DNA from 2 places in the Neobacillus sp. BF23-41 genome. Region 2 is predicted to be linked to the other one. Evidence: riboswitches for the same ligand, from Rfam matches in the RefSeq annotation. Region 2 holds a riboswitch; the other holds the start of a gene.
The links. A riboswitch is a leader RNA that binds a small molecule or an ion and turns the genes downstream of it on or off. The one in region 2 is predicted to bind glycine.
Positions count from the first base shown of each region.

Region 1: another riboswitch for glycine. It lies ahead of gcvT (glycine cleavage system aminomethyltransferase GcvT); the one in region 2 lies ahead of AB7942_RS13130 (amino acid permease).

Region 1 is NZ_JBGBPR010000003.1:206,590-214,735, forward strand. Features, by position in the region: gene AB7942_RS06835 (lipoate--protein ligase family protein) at 228-1,064, opposite strand; gene AB7942_RS06840 (rhodanese-like domain-containing protein) at 1,258-1,641, shown strand; gene gcvPB (aminomethyl-transferring glycine dehydrogenase subunit GcvPB) at 1,742-3,202, opposite strand; gene gcvPA (aminomethyl-transferring glycine dehydrogenase subunit GcvPA) at 3,195-4,541, opposite strand; gene gcvT (glycine cleavage system aminomethyltransferase GcvT) at 4,560-5,666, opposite strand; glycine riboswitch at 5,753-5,832, opposite strand; glycine riboswitch at 5,836-5,923, opposite strand; gene AB7942_RS06860 (DEAD/DEAH box helicase) at 6,101-7,789, shown strand; gene AB7942_RS06865 (YqhG family protein) at 7,767-8,146, shown strand, end outside.
Region 2 is NZ_JBGBPR010000007.1:96,765-104,910, reverse strand. Features, by position in the region: gene AB7942_RS13160 (sigma-54 interaction domain-containing protein) at 1-1,345, opposite strand, end outside; gene AB7942_RS13155 (YfcC family protein) at 1,621-3,033, shown strand; gene iadA (beta-aspartyl-peptidase) at 3,070-4,242, shown strand; gene AB7942_RS13145 (ArdC-like ssDNA-binding domain-containing protein) at 5,099-5,503, shown strand; gene AB7942_RS13140 (hypothetical protein) at 5,527-5,835, shown strand; gene AB7942_RS13135 (NADH-quinone oxidoreductase subunit I) at 5,849-6,229, shown strand; glycine riboswitch at 6,436-6,535, shown strand; gene AB7942_RS13130 (amino acid permease) at 6,883-8,146, shown strand, end outside.

The DNA.
Region 1 (8,146 bases), on a different contig from region 2:
TAAATATCAATATATAGTACCGAAAATATTTTCGACACCACTATATATTGTATGTTAAGCAAACTATAATTATTTTGTCAAACTTAAGAAATAATAGATTTAAAAGTAATCAATAGCTTTTAATAGATTTTCGTCATAAAACAGGAAAATTCAACAAATTTCGCAGGTTGCTTCTTTACATTAATCGATAAGGCAACAAAAAAAGACGGCGAATTCGCCGTTTCAAATTATCTTTTAAAATTCCATTCATCACTTTCATAGCGATCTTTTGCAATCTTTTCAACATAAGCTAGTTCTTCCTCGGTTAATTGATAAGGTTCAAGCTCAATATTTAGACCCTCAGCAAAGCCTTTATAAAAAGCTTCCTTTGCTTCCTCAAGTGAAATTCTTCTTGGACTAATGTTGTTGATAGCAACCGCTTTATCTTTAAATGCTTTTCTCATTCGTTCCTTAACTCTCTCACTTGGATATTTAAATAAACTAAATAGCTTATCTTCATCCAAATCTAATAGAATGGAGCCGTGCTGTAGAATCACTCCCTTTTGTCTCGTTTGTGCACTGCCGGCAACCTTCCTTCCTTCCACCACAAGCTCATACCAGCTTGGAGCATCAAAGCATACAGCAGAGCGAGGGTTTTTCAAAGCATCCCGTTCTTCTGCTGTTTTTGGGACAGCAAAATATGCCTCAAGTCCTAAATGGTGAAAACCTTTTAAAATCCCTTCAGAAATTACACGGTATGCCTCTGTAACAGAATTAGGCATTTCTGGATGTTCTTCAGAAACGATGACACTATAGGTAAGTTCATGCTCGTGCAGAACGCCGCGTCCTCCTGTAGGTCTTCTTACGAAACCTAATTGGTGTGCCTTGACTGCTTCCATATCAATTTCTTTCTCTACTTTTTGAAAATAACCTACTGATAGCGTTGCCGGATCCCAGCCATAGAATCGAATCACTGGAGGAAATTTCCCTTCACTATGCCAATCGAGTAACGCTTCATCTAAAGCCATATTAAAAGATGGTGAACTATTTCCAGTATCAATAAAACGCCAAACTTCTTTTTTCATTCTAAAACCTCATTTTTTTATAATTATCTCTTGTTTAAGTCTACCAAAATCTGATATAGATTCAAAATAAGATGTTTCTGCTATAATTATTTAGGCAATATCAAAAGATTTTTTTGCATTCATCTTTATCTTTATCGGATTGACTTATATAATAAATACTAGTGCAGGAAAGCTTGAAAGGAGCAAAAAGAAATTGAGTTCACTTTATCCATTATTAATCATCATTGTATCAGTTATCATTTATTCCGTTTTTACCTTTTTCTATCAGAAAAGAATTGTTAAAACGGTAACAGAAGAAGAGTTCCGTGCGGGGTACAGAAAGGCACAACTAATAGATGTTCGTGAAGCAAACGAATTCGAAGGCGGCCATATTTTAGGAGCACGTAATATCCCAATGTCGCAAATGAAAATGCGTATGAAAGAAATCCGGTCTGATATGCCAGTATATTTGTATTGCCAGAGTGGAATGCGGAGTGGACGTGCAGCCCAATTCTTACACCGAAAAGGCTATCGAGACCTTACTCAGCTACAAGGCGGGTTCAAAAAATGGTCAGGTAAAGTAAAAGCTAAGAAATAAGAAATCAATAAAGGTTCCGGATTCGGAGCCTTTTTTAATTTCAAAAACTGCTACACAAGATAAAGGTCAGATTATTTTTCGAATCTGACCTTTCCATTTATTAAGCTTCTTGGTATTTCAAAACTGGTTTACGGGCTGCTTTTGTTTCGTCCATCCGGCCGACCACTGTTGTATGTGGTGCTTCTTGAACGATTTCTGGATTTTCTTCCACTTCTTTAGCGATTTGGATCATAATATCGATGAACGAATCCAGTGTCTCTTTTGATTCGGTCTCAGTTGGTTCGATCATAATACACTCTTCCACATTTAATGGGAAGTAAATGGTTGGTGGGTGGTAACCAAAATCAAGCAGACGTTTCGCAATATCCAATGTACGAACGCCTAATTTTTTCTGACGTCTTCCACTGAGTACAAATTCATGCTTACAATGTCTATCAAATGGTAGATCATAATATTCAGCAAGCCTTCTCATCATGTAGTTCGCATTTAATACAGCGTACTCTGTTACCGCTTTTAAGCCATCTGGTCCCATCGAGCGAATGTATGTGTAAGCACGAACATTGATCCCGAAGTTTCCGTAATATGGCTTCACACGGCCAATTGATTGCGGGCGGTCATAATCAAGGACATATTCTTCGCCTTGCTTTGTGATAATCGGCTTTGGTAAGAACGGGATAAGGTCTGCCTTCACCCCGACAGGACCGGAACCAGGACCACCGCCTCCATGTGGGCCAGTGAATGTTTTATGAAGATTTAAGTGAACAACATCAAATCCCATATCCCCAGGTCTTGCTTTTGAAAGAACGGCGTTTAAGTTTGCTCCATCATAATAAAGCTTACCACCTGCTTCATGGACAATTTCAGCCAATTCAAGAATGTTTTCTTCAAATAGTCCAAGCGTATTCGGGTTGGTTAACATTAATGCAGCAGTATCTTCCCCAACAACCCTTCTTAAATCTTCAAGGTCGACAAGACCATGTTCATTTGATTTAACGGTAATTGTTTCTAGACCAGCAATCGTAGCAGAAGCTGGGTTCGTACCATGAGCAGAATCAGGGACGATTACTTTTGTACGGTTCATATCACCGTTAGCCTCATGATAAGCACGGATCATCATTAATCCAGTCCATTCCCCATGAGCCCCTGCGGCAGGTTGCAAGGTCACTTCGTCCATACCTGTTATTTCGATTAAATGCTCCTGCAAATCGTATAAAAGTTCAAGAGCACCTTGAACAGAGCTTTCATCTTGTAGCGGATGGACATGTGCAAATCCGTTAAAACGCGCTACATTTTCGTTGATTTTCGGATTATATTTCATCGTACACGAGCCTAGTGGATAGAATCCTGAATCGACGCCATGATTTCTCCTCGAAAGGGCAGTGTAGTGGCGCATAATATCAAGCTCCGAAACTTCAGGAAGTTCAGGCTCTTCTGTACGAAGGTAACCATCAGGAAGGAGACCGCTGAGATCTAGTTCCGGTACATCCATTTCCGGCAGGCTGTAGCCGATGCGGCCTGGTGTGCTAAGTTCAAAAATGAGTGCCTGGTCTTGATTATGCATGGAAATCCCCCAATTCTTTCACTAGAGTATCAATTTCTTCCTTCGATCTTTGTTCTGTTACAGCAATCAGCATATGGTTAGCCAGTTCTGAATAATCACGCCCTAAATCATAGCCCCCAATTATTCCTTTTTGTAAAAGGTTTTGGTTGATCTCTTTTACAGGCTTAGTTAATTTCACAACGAATTCATTGAAGGAATGGCCATCATAAACAACTTCAAAGCCGGCTTCCTTGAAAGCATTTTTCGCATAATGAGCTTTTTGCAAGTTGGCCGCAGCCATTTCCCTGACACCTTTTTTACCAAGAGCGGTCATCGCTACAGATGCAGCGAGTGCATTTAATGCCTGATTGGAACAAATATTTGATGTCGCTTTATCACGACGGATATGCTGTTCACGCGCTTGTAGTGTTAAGACAAAACCACGGCGCCCTTGGTCATCCGTTGTCTGTCCAACAAGACGGCCTGGAACTTTCCGCATTAACTTAGTAGTGACTGCAAAATATCCGCAGTGCGGTCCGCCAAAGGCAGTTGGGATCCCAAACGGCTGCGCATCACCAATAACGATGTCAGCACCAAATTTACCTGGAGGTGTTAATACCCCAAGGGACAGTGGGTTACTTGAAACAACAAACATGGACTTATTTGCATGAATGATTTCCTCAAGCTCTTTTAACGGCTCGACTCGCCCAAAGAAGTTTGGATATTGGACGATAACGGCTGCAACATCTTCATTAACGAGTCCTTTTAATGCGTCAAGATCTGTTACACCATCTTTGACTGGCACTTCAATCACATTGAGGTACTGACCCTTTGCATAAGTTTTTAGAACATCACGTGATTCTGGATGTACAGCACTGGATACGACTATCGTTTTTCGTTTGGTATGGCCTGCACTAAGCATTGCTGCTTCAGCAAGAGCAGTTCCGCCATCATACATCGATGAGTTGGCAACATCCATTCCAGTTAACTCACAAATCATGGTTTGGAATTCAAAGATAGCTTGAAGTTCACCTTGTGAAATTTCTGGTTGATAAGGTGTATAAGCTGTATAAAATTCTGATCTAGAAATAACATGGTCGACAATTACAGGCATGTAATGGTCATAAACACCTGCACCTATAAAAGATACGTTTCTTTTCAGGTCAGCGTTCCGACTAGCCATCTTAAAAAGCTCTTTCATTAAGTCTGTTTCAGACTTTGCCGCTTTTATATTGTACTCACCCTTAAATCTTACTTTCTCAGGGATATCGCTAAACAGTTCATCAATAGAGGAAACACCAATTGCCTCAAGCATAGTCTTCTTATCTTGTTCAGTCATAGGTAAATAGCGATGTTTCATAAACCTAACTCCCTTCTGTTATTTCTTTTCTTTTTTATAAAAAGGTGTTGGAACTACAGTAGCTTTTAAACGTTTGCCGCGAATTTCAACTTCAACTTCGGATTCAAGACCCGCAAATTCTGCATTGATCAGGGCAAGACCAATATTCCTCTTTAAGGTGGGTGATTGCGTTCCAGTTGTAACCTCACCAATTAACTGATCACCTTTATATACAGGGTAGCCATGACGTGGAATCCCACGATCAATCATTTCGATTCCAACCAATTTTCTTGTTAAGCCCTTTTCTTTTTGTTGGATTAACGCTTGTTTCCCGATAAAGTCATCTTCTTTGTTTAATTTCACAGCGAAGCCAATTCCAGCTTCAAGTGGTGAAATTTCTGGAGATAGTTCTTGACCATAAAGCGCTAAAACTGCTTCAAAGCGAAGTGTGTCGCGTGACCCTAATCCACATGGGATTACTCCATCTTCTTTACCTGCAGTTAAAATGTCTCTCCAAAGGTCCACAACATCTTTTGCATCGCAATACACTTCAAAGCCATCTTCACCAGTATAACCAGTTCTTGATACAAGTGCCTTTTTCCCATTTAGGATTACATCTTGTTGGAATTTGAAAAAGCCAATTTGGCTTAAATCATTATCTCCCGCAAGCTTTTGCAATACTTTTTCCGCAAGTGGTCCCTGAATAGCCAGCTGTGCTGTTTTTTCCGATAAGTTTTCTAAAGAGACATCACCAGTTAAATGGTCTTCAAGCCATTTGTAATCTTTTTCAATATTTGATGCGTTTACTACTAAAAGGTAATGATTGTCTTCAATCTTATATACAAGCAGGTCATCAACAGTACCGCCATTTTCATAACACATGGCGGTGTACTGGGCACCTCCATTTTTTACTTTTGAAATGTCATTAGTCATCATTTTTTGTAAAAATGCTAAGCTATTAGTGCCTTTTACTTCTACTTCACCCATATGGGAAACATCAAATAATCCTGCACATGAGCGAACAGCTTCATGCTCTTCTTTAATGCTAGAGAATTGGACCGGCAGTGCCCAACCTCCAAAATCAATGGTTTTTCCTCCCCATTCTTTATACACATCAAAAAGTGGAGTTCGTTTTAATTCAGACATTCTTAATCCTCCTTCAATCTTTGGCGCAAATTATTCAATGGATAATATAAAAAAGGACAGAAACCTCCTATGAAACGTAAGAAGGTCTCTGTCCTTGCACCTGAAAGTTTACCTAAAAAGGCTTTCCCCTTTGGTGGCTGCTTAAAGCTAGCAGCGCTCTCCAGAGCTGCGTCCTACAAGAGTTCTTTTGCCTGAGAGATTCACATTTCTGCTTGCTCCTTCGGCGCTACATAAGTAGTCTCTCCCCTTGTTATCATTCGCATTATAATATTATCCAAATTGGTCATACTAATTATACTTATAAAATAAATTACCTTATTAAAATATTTAAAACATTCAAAGCTATTATTATCCTACCATTAAAATAATACATTGAGCAATAACTTTATTAGAAAAGCATATAGCTGGAAATTGAATAAAAAGGAGCTGGAACCATGTCGATCGAAATTGAATTTGATTCCTCCTGGAAGGATGATTTTTTACATAGAATTGAAAACGATGGTCCATGGGGGAATTGGGAACTTTTTAAACTAGCAATTGGAGTTGAAAAACAGCTCGTCATTCCAGATTTCACAGGTTTATTGGCACCAAGTCATTTACCCAATCTAACCCCACTTCCTCACCAGCTTGAAACAGCTAAACAAGTAATTGAAAACATGAATGGGAAAGCCATCCTTGCCGATGAAGTAGGACTCGGAAAAACGATTGAGGCCGGGCTGATTCTAAAAGAATATATGATTCGCGGATTGGTGAAAAAGGTATTAATTCTTGTCCCTGCATCGTTAGTTACTCAATGGTCGATGGAGTTGAATAGCAAATTTTTCATTCCAGCCATTTCACAAAGGAAGAGCTATGTGTGGGAACAGTGCGATGTTGTCGTTTCGTCAATTGATACAGCTAAACGAAATCCCCATCGAGACATAATTTTTAAACAGGACTATGACCTTATTATCATTGATGAAGCCCATAAACTTAAAAATAACAAAACAAAAAACTACGAATTTGTCCAAAATCTGAAAAAGAAATTTTGTTTACTATTGACGGCAACACCCATTCAGAACCGTATCGAGGAAATTTTTAATCTGGTTTCATTATTAAAACCAGGACATTTAGGCAGCGAAACGACATTCTTTGAAAAATACAAACGAGATGCACGTTCATTAAATGATGATGAGCATTTAAAAGAATTAGTAAACAAGGTTATGATTCGGAACAGGCGGGCAGATACAGGCATTGAGTGGACGAAAAGGCATGTGGAAACCATTCCAATTGAATGCACTCAAGAGGAGAAAGATCTTTATGAGTCAATTACTGAACTAAAAAATGAGGGGAATTGGGCACAGACAAGTTCATTCTCCGTAATGACATTACAGCGTGAGGCGTGCAGCAGTAGAGAAGCAGTTTTTTATACATTAAAAAATATGCTCCAAAAAAAGGAAAATCCAACCCCAGTTTTTGAGGAACAAATTCAGTATTTAATAAAAAAAGTCGAAGCTGTCCAGAAGAATTCAAAAGCGGAAAAAGCATTAGAATTAATTCAAAAAGTAAATGATAAAGTAATTATTTTTACAGAATACCGAGCAACACAAATGTACCTCCAATGGTATTTAAAACAGCATGGAATTTCATCTGTCCCTTTTCGGGGCGGCTTTAAGCGTGGAAAAAAGGACTGGATGAGAGAATTATTCCAAAAGCACGCTCAGGTCCTTATTGCAACTGAAGCAGGCGGTGAAGGAATTAACCTTCAATTTTGTAATCATATAATTAACTTTGATTTGCCATGGAATCCAATGAGGCTCGAACAACGAATTGGTCGTATCCATCGTCTGGGCCAGGAAAAGGATGTCATGATTTATAATTTTGCGATAAAAAATACTGTCGAAGAACATATTTTGAAGCTTCTTTATGAGAAAATACATTTATTTGAAAAAGTAATTGGTGAACTGGACGATATTTTAACAAAGTTGGAATTTGGCAATATTGAAGACCATTTAATCGATATTTTTGGACAATCCTCATCCGAAGGCGAAATGCGAATTAAAATGGAAAATTTATCATCAATGATTGAATTTGCTCAGGACATGAAGAAGGGAGATTCCCATGCAGCAGCAGGAAATTCATAACTTTTTATTGAACTATTTTCAGGCTAATGACTGTGCAATTGTGGCGAATAGCCCAGGATATTTGACTGTTCAGTTAACAGTTGAACTTGATAAGGAATTAATGAATCGCCCTTTTTACTGGCACTATTTAGAAAAAACGGGTGGAATTCCAAACCCGATGAAGTTAACATTTATTACGAACCAAGATGCCGCTCCTGAAAATATAAAGGGGGAAATCATTCATTTTGGTTCACCTCGGCTTCATCAAATTTTTACTTCGACGAAAAATTTAGCCAGCTATATCCGACTTTATGAAAATCATCGGAATCAAAACAAGCAAACTCCTTTACTACCATGGCTATGTATGAATGTTAAGAT
Region 2 (8,146 bases):
AATGTGATTGAACTGTAAGACTTATGTCACCAATTTCATCTAAAAAGATAGTCCCGTTGTCCGCCAATTCAAACAAACCTTTCTTGCCTCCCCTTTGTGCTCCTGTAAATGTCCCTTCTTCGTAGCCGAACAATTCGCTTTCAAGCAGGCTTTCTGTTAATGCGCTGCAGTTTACAGCCAGAAACGGCCCGTTTTTCCGCAATGAATGCTCATGAATCGCATGCGCAAACAGTTCTTTTCCTGTTCCTGTCTCTCCCTGAATTAAAATCGGATGCTCCGACAAGGCAAGTTTCTTGGCGATCCTCTTCCGATCTTTCATTACATCATGCTCGCCGATAATATCATCAAATCCGTATTTTGTATGAAATCCTTTATTACGCATTTCTCTTTGCGCTGTCTTTTCAATTTCAAAAGCTTGATGCACACTCTTGAAAGTTGCGATAATTGTATTTTCTTTCATCATTTGCACTCGAAAAATTACGACACCTACGCCATCTATGTCAAAGAACTTGCTTTCATCCTTACCGTTCATGATGAAATCGGTGATATCCCGGCAATTTATCACATGTTCTATATCCTTATTAACTGTATTTTGCGCTACAACATGAAACAATGCAGCAAGCCGATGATTGAATACTGTAATCCGACCTTCCTGGTTGACTACCAATATTCCATCATCGATAGTTCCTACCACATTTTGGATGTGTTCGCTCATTTGCCTCGCATCACGCTCTGCATATAGCAGTTTACGTTGTAATTCAATAATATTGCTAATATATCTTTCTGAAATCTTCGAGGATATATCCTTGTTCAAACCGCAGCATTCTACAACTTCCAGAATTGTTGTCATATCAAAAAGACGCACACCTATGTCAATTACTTCTTTTATATAAGAGGGACAAAGATGTGTTTCTCCTGGTGAAACGGCAATTTCAACATTCTCATAAAACAAGTTACCTTTCCGAAAAGGGATAAATTGAACATGATTGATACCAAGTTGATATAAGGATTCAATAAGCATGGTAGTTGTATCATCATCATCATTCACCAGCAGAACTGCTGAACCTTCTGGTATTCTTAAAAGTTTGTCAATATGATCATGATGAACTGTTCTCTTTCCTACAATTATTTTATTGGCATTCACGTTAGAAATACAGTTTGTTCTATTATAAGCAATATCTGATGAATACAAGATAATTGTATCTTCTAGATACTGCGGTAATCCATCATCCACAGCATGGCTTCTAATATGAATATAGTCTCCAATTAATTGTTCCATTTGTTCCTGCAAGGCTTGCCTTGTTTTTGCACTTCCCGCTATAAGTGTAAGTGAGGATTTTGACATAAAAACACCTACTCGCCTTTAAATTGGTTCTATTATATCACCAAAAAAGACCGATAAAAACCCAAAAATCTAATCTAACCATAAAAATTTACTTATACATCAATATACCCATTTTGGCACAGTTCTTGCATGTTTAAATCAATGAATGCCTCGAGGATTAGAAAAGGAGGGAAACAGCAGAATACGAGAAAAAAAGAAGATAGTCTATATGAGGTGTTTATTTTGTAAGCGTTTTAGTTTTATCCATTTATATTAAATACAAAGGAGAGACATACATGAGCCAGCTACAAGAAAAGGTTGTTTCGCTTGGAAAAAAAGAGAGAAAAATCAATATTTTTGTATTGCTATTCGCCATTCTAGCAATATCAACTCTATTAACTTATATTTTGCCGGCAGGAGAATATACACGAATTGATGCGGATGGACGGACAACTGTAGACCCCAATTCTTTTAAATGGATAAAATCGGCACCGGTCGGATTGTTCGATATGATAAAAGCTGTTCATACAGGAATGGTAGATGCCGGCAATATTATCTTTTTCTTATTAATTATTGGAGGATTTTTCGGTGTTTTAAGAGCAACCGGTACGGTTGACGGGCTGATCGCCACAATGGCTCGAAAGTTGTCGACGCGTGAAAAGCTTTTAATTCCTGTCGTGATGCTGGTTTTCGCCGCAGGTGGTTCCTTAATGGGGATGGCGGAAGAAACGCTGGCCTATGTTCCTCTTGTTATTCCGCTAGCGTTGGCACTGGGATTTGATACAATTACAGGAACTGCCATCGTCATAGTAGGAGCATTGTCAGGGTTTACGACTGCCATAATGAATCCCTTCACAGTAGGAATCGCCCAAGGGGTCGCAGAATTACCGATGTTCTCAGGGATGGGGTACCGCCTTGTTTTATTTGTTATCGTCTATCTTGTTTCTGTTTTATTTGTCTATCGTCACGCAATGAAGGTAAAGAACAATCCTTCTATAGGCATCTACGGAAAATATACAAAAGAAGAAGCAAGCCATCTACTGCAATCAAGTGCGAAGTTAACAACTAGACATAAGCTTATCCTGGGTGCTTTTTTAATTAACTACATCGTCTTGGCGTTTGGTGTCATCAAGTTCCAATGGTACATTACAGAAATTGCAGCCTTATTCGTTATATTAACAATCGTAATTGGAATCATCGGAAAACTGTCAGCAGATCATATTGTCAACTCCTTTACCAAAGGCTCTGCTTCCTTGATTAGCGGAGCTTTAATAATCGGCGTATCACGCGCCATTCTTGTTATATTGAATGAGGGACATATCGTTGACCCTCTCCTGCATCAAGTATCCGAATCCATCCAGAATTTTCCAAGTTATTTAAGTGTCGCCGGTATGTACAGCTTCCAAGCTCTTATACATTTTGTTCTAGCTTCCGGCAGCGGTCATGCGATGCTGACAATGCCTATAATGGCGCCGCTTGCAGATTTATTGCACATTACACGCCAAACAGCAGTATTATCATTTTCATTCGCGGATGGTATTGGAAATATGATTTTCCCGACCGCTACCACCTTAATGGCGAGCTTGGCAATTGCAGGCATTCCTTGGACAAAGTGGGCGAAGTGGATTCTGCCGCTGGTGCTCATTCAATATCTCATCGGATTAATAGCTGTTATCACAGCTCACTTCATCGGATATGGTCCATTCTAATAGATGACAAAAAGTATTGACAGGAGGAAAAACGAATTGCTTACCTTAATCAAAAATGGCGAAGTATACGCACCCAATTACCTAGGACGGAAAGACATATTAATTGCAGACGATAAAATCGCATTCATAGATGACAGAATCGCGATTCCTGACCACTTTGCTCCTATTCAAATCATTGATGCGGCAAATCTTTTGGTTGTTCCGGGATTTATAGATTCACATGTCCATATTATTGGTGGAGGCGGCGAGGGCGGATTCAAAACCCGCACTCCCGAGCTGATGCTCACTGATATTACAACTGCAGGTATTACAACACTAGTCGGCTTGCTTGGTACGGACGGGACAACTCGTAAAATGGAAAGTCTACTTGCCAAGGCGCGGGCGCTTGAAGAAGAGGGTGTTTCCTGCTTCATTCATACAGGCTCCTATCAAGTGCCAGTAAAAACACTGACGGGAAAAATCGAAGACGATATTATTTTAATCGACAAAATTATCGGTGTTGGAGAGATTGCAATCTCCGACCATAGATCATCAGAACCCACATTTGAGGAACTGGCTAAAGTCGCCGCTGCGGCACGCAATGGCGGTATCCTGTCAGGAAAAGCTGGCATATTAGAAGTTCATGTAGGGGACGGAGATGAAAAGCTTTCATTACTGCATGAAATTGCAGAAAAAACCAACATTCCGATTCGGCAGCTCCATCCTACACATATCAACCGAAATGAAGAATTATTCAGGGCAGGTATTGATTATGCGAAACGAGGAGGATACGTAGACTTTACCACAAGTACCATTCCTCAGTTTTTGGAAGAAGGCGAAGTGAAGTGTAGCAAGGCATTAAGTATGATGCTTAAAGAAGGGGTTCCAATTGGACGCATCACCTTCTCTTCAGACGGGCAGGCCAGCCTTCCCTGCTTTGACAGCAATGGGGAGTGCGTAGGCCTTCAAGTCGGAAAAGTATCATCTCTATATCACGAAGTGCGCGATTCTGTTTTAGAGGATGACATCCCGCTGGAAACGGCATTGGAGGTCATCACCACGAATCCTGCACATGTGCTAAAGCTTTCAAGTAAAGGCAGCATCCAAACCGGGAAGGATGCTGATATAGTATTGTTGGAAAAAGAAACGTTGGACATTCACAGTGTCATTGCAAAAGGTAAGCTTATGGTAGAAAACAAAGTTCCAATAATGAAGGGAACATTTGAATAAAGGAAGGTTCCGGTGCAAAGATAATGATACTAAAAACTAGCCTCTTGAATTTCTAGTGGGATTCAAAGTTCATCATATATATCTTCAAAGAGGAAGGAGCCTGTTTTGTCCATGATGAAAACCATTCAATGTAATATACGAATAAAAAAGACTTTTAGGAGAAAGCGAGCTTCCTATTAATGCGTATTATGGTATTTAAATATGATAGCAATGGAAAATATAATCTTAAGGTTAGAAGCATACAGAACGACTTTGGGCAGCAGCACTACGGACTGAACAGAAAGGATAAAACCCTTTCTGTCAGTCCGTACGTGTCGCTTCGGCATTAAATGGACCGATAACCACGGTCTGTACGGCTTACGCCTACATTCCGTTGGTTCCTGTTCCATTTACGGCTTACACCGCCATACCGAACGAGCCGAAAATCGGAAAACCGGAAAATCAAAAGATTAAAAGATCAAGAGAATAAATGACAAAAGGAGAGCAGCCGAAACGGCTGCTTTTCTTGTTTATTTTTCCCTTTTGCCTTCCGAATCGTAAAACAACGCAAGCCTTCTAAGCTTCCAGCCGGCAGGACACCCGAACCTTTCCGGCTAGAAGCTAAGAAGGCTAGTCAATCGGTCAAGGGGCAAAAAACTTTTTTGCTTAAAGGCGTTATCACAACAGCAAAAAACTTTTTGTGCGAAGAGCACCCTTGACCCATTGCCTATGCGTGTTTTTCGTTCTACTTGCAAAAGGGGAAAATCATCCCCCTTTGGGGAACTTACTCGCATCGCAAATCAAAATGGAAAAGAAAATCATTAGACCAAACATCAAAAATCTAAAATCAATAGCAAATCAAAGGAGGAAAAACAAGATGACAAAAAGCGTGTATGAAATCATTACAGAAAAAATCATCGGAAAATTAGAAAAGGGCGTTGTACCGTGGCGCCAGCCATGGACCAATTCAAATGCGATCAATTGGAAAACACAAAAACCATACCGGGGAATCAACATTTTCCTAGTGGAGCCAGGGGAATATGCTTCCAAAAAACAGATTTTAGAAGCGGGTGAACGAATTAAAAAAGAGGAACTGAAAAATTCTCATATCATTGTCTACTGGCTTTGGAAAGAGAAAGAAGACGAAGAAACAGGGGGAAAAAAGACCTTTGCTAAACCCTTTTATTATCGAGTTTGGGAGATTACTAAACAGTGTACCTGCACTGTAAGAGGATGTCTAATGCCCATTCAGAGATTTCTTCGGTCTCCATTCCTTGCTTAGGCATGATTCCAAGGGAGGTATGGGTGGCGATAAGCAGGGTGTGTGATAATCTTTTTGTCTATCACCCTGATGAGAGTTGCCACCATTGTGAAGTATCACAGGGGGAAGAGGTATGGAGGAAAGAGTTGGGTGCAGGAGAAGCAATGTCAGGGAATAAGTTTTTGATCACTGCGAGGATTCAAAAATCTAAACAACAACCTCAGTATGATCTTAAACGGCGAGCATTCTTTACGTCATTATTTAGTGAAATCAAAGCAACGAATAAGCTTGCAATTCTGGAAGTGTTTAGGCGGTTCAGAAGTTCAATCGTACTGGGAAAAGCTGCAGGATGATCCCCTTTTTAAAGTGAAAAAAGAAATGACTGCAGTATCCAATAGTATTGTGGAAAGGGTGATCAATGAATCAGCTTTTCCATATATGAATAAACGAAAACTAATTTTAGAGGAAATACAGAAAAGTGAATGGTTAAAAAAACGGAAAGATTATCGGCTTCCGACTATTTTACCAGATTGTAATTTTTGCGGAGCCTGTACAACCCTTTGTCCGACGAATGCATTATCGAAGGAGGAAAAGGATGGCTCCATAACCATCCCACTTCAACCATATAAATGTGTCGATTGTCATCAATGTGAAGATATATGCTTTTTCCAAAATATACTCCTACAAGATGAACCGAATAACAAGTTGCTTTCCAAAACAATCGTGCTTGCAGTAAAGCGGAACTGAAGGGAAGACATTGCCAGGACCATCCAATATGGTGATAAATAATGGCTCAATCAACAGGCACCATTCACTGTTAAAAAGTAATGGAAAAGTTTCTGTTAACAATGCCCTCTGTATTTCTAAAAAATTATAATAATAATTAAATTCAGAAAATTCATTTGACATCATTCATTCGATAGATTAGGATTTAATTATATTCATAATTGCGGATGAGTATTGTGGGAGAGACTAAACACATTGTTTAGCACCGAAGGAGCAAGTCCCAAAAATTGGGCTCAATCTCTCAGGTAAAAGGACTACAATAGGACGCGTCTCTGGAGAGCGCCATGTGCCACCAAAGGAGTTATACTCTCAGGTAAAAGGACAGAGGAAAATGGGGAACGCCTATTTTTCTCTGTCCTTTTTTGTGTGGAGAAAAATAGTAATAAACAAAAAAAGGAGGAGTTAAAGTCAAAACGAATAATTGGAGAGGCGCATCATGATTGACCTGTTGAATATTTATTTCTTAGAAAAATGTAAGCGCTTATTTATGCCGAATTGACTAAATAAATATTAAACTTTCATTGGGATCAATTTGCAATTATTGATATTACATATTATTTAAAGCCATCAAAAAAACTGCAAACATCCTTGAAAAGTAGAGAGAGGGAATTCATATGCAGGAACAAACATTGTCAAGAGGTTTAAAAAACAGGCACGTTCAACTTATCGCTATTGGGGGTGCTATCGGAACAGGATTATTTCTTGGAGCAGGAAAATCAATTCATTTAGCAGGACCATCGATTTTATTTGCTTACTTGATTACAGGGGTCATTTGCTTTTTAATCATGCGCGCCCTTGGTGAACTGCTTTTATCTAATTTGAAATACCATTCTTTTGTTGACTTTGTAAGAGACTATTTAGGTAATATGGCAGCATTTATTACAGGCTGGACCTACTGGTTTTGCTGGATTTCAATTGCAATGGCCGATTTAACAGCAGTTGGTCTCTATACTCAGTTTTGGTTTCCAAATGTACCACAGTGGATGCCAGGATTAATTGCATTAGTCGTTTTGCTAATCATGAACCTTGCAACTGTAAAGCTTTTTGGCGAAATGGAATTCTGGTTCGCATTAATTAAAGTTATTGCGATTCTTGCATTAATTGTTATCGGAATTTTCATGATTATTAAAGGCTTTTCCACAAATTCAGGCGCATCCAGTTTCACAAATCTATGGAGCCACGGCGGCATGTTCCCAAATGGCATAAATGGCTTTATCCTCTCATTCCAGATGGTCGTGTTTGCGTTTGTTGGCATTGAACTTGTAGGACTTACTGCAGGTGAAACAGAAGACCCGGAAAAAGTTATCCCAAAGGCCATCAATAATATTCCTATTCGGGTATTAATTTTCTACATTGGCGCCCTTATTGTCATTATGAGTATTTATCCGTGGAACGCCATCAATCCAGCGAAAAGCCCATTCGTTCAAGTATTCGTGGCGGTTGGTATCGCTGCAGCTGCTGGTATCGTCAATTTTGTCGTTCTAACCTCTGCAGCCTCGGCATGTAACAGCGCCATTTTCAGTACAAGCCGGATGGTATACTCACTTGCCAGAGATAAAAATGCACCAGTACCATTTGCAAAACTTACTTCTCGTCAAGTACCTTCCAATGCATTGTTCTTCTCCACTGTTGTTATTTTAATTGCCGTTGTGTTGAACTATGTAATGCCAGAAGGAGTATTTACGCTGATTACAAGTATTTCTACAGTATGTTTCATCTTTATTTGGGGTATTACTGTCGTCAGCCATTTGAAATACCGCAAAACCAGACCAGATCTAGCGAAAGTGAACAAATTTAAATTGCCGCTTTATCCATTTTCCAATTACTTAATCCTTGTCTTCCTAGCGTTCGTCCTTGTCGTACTAGCACTTGCGGAAG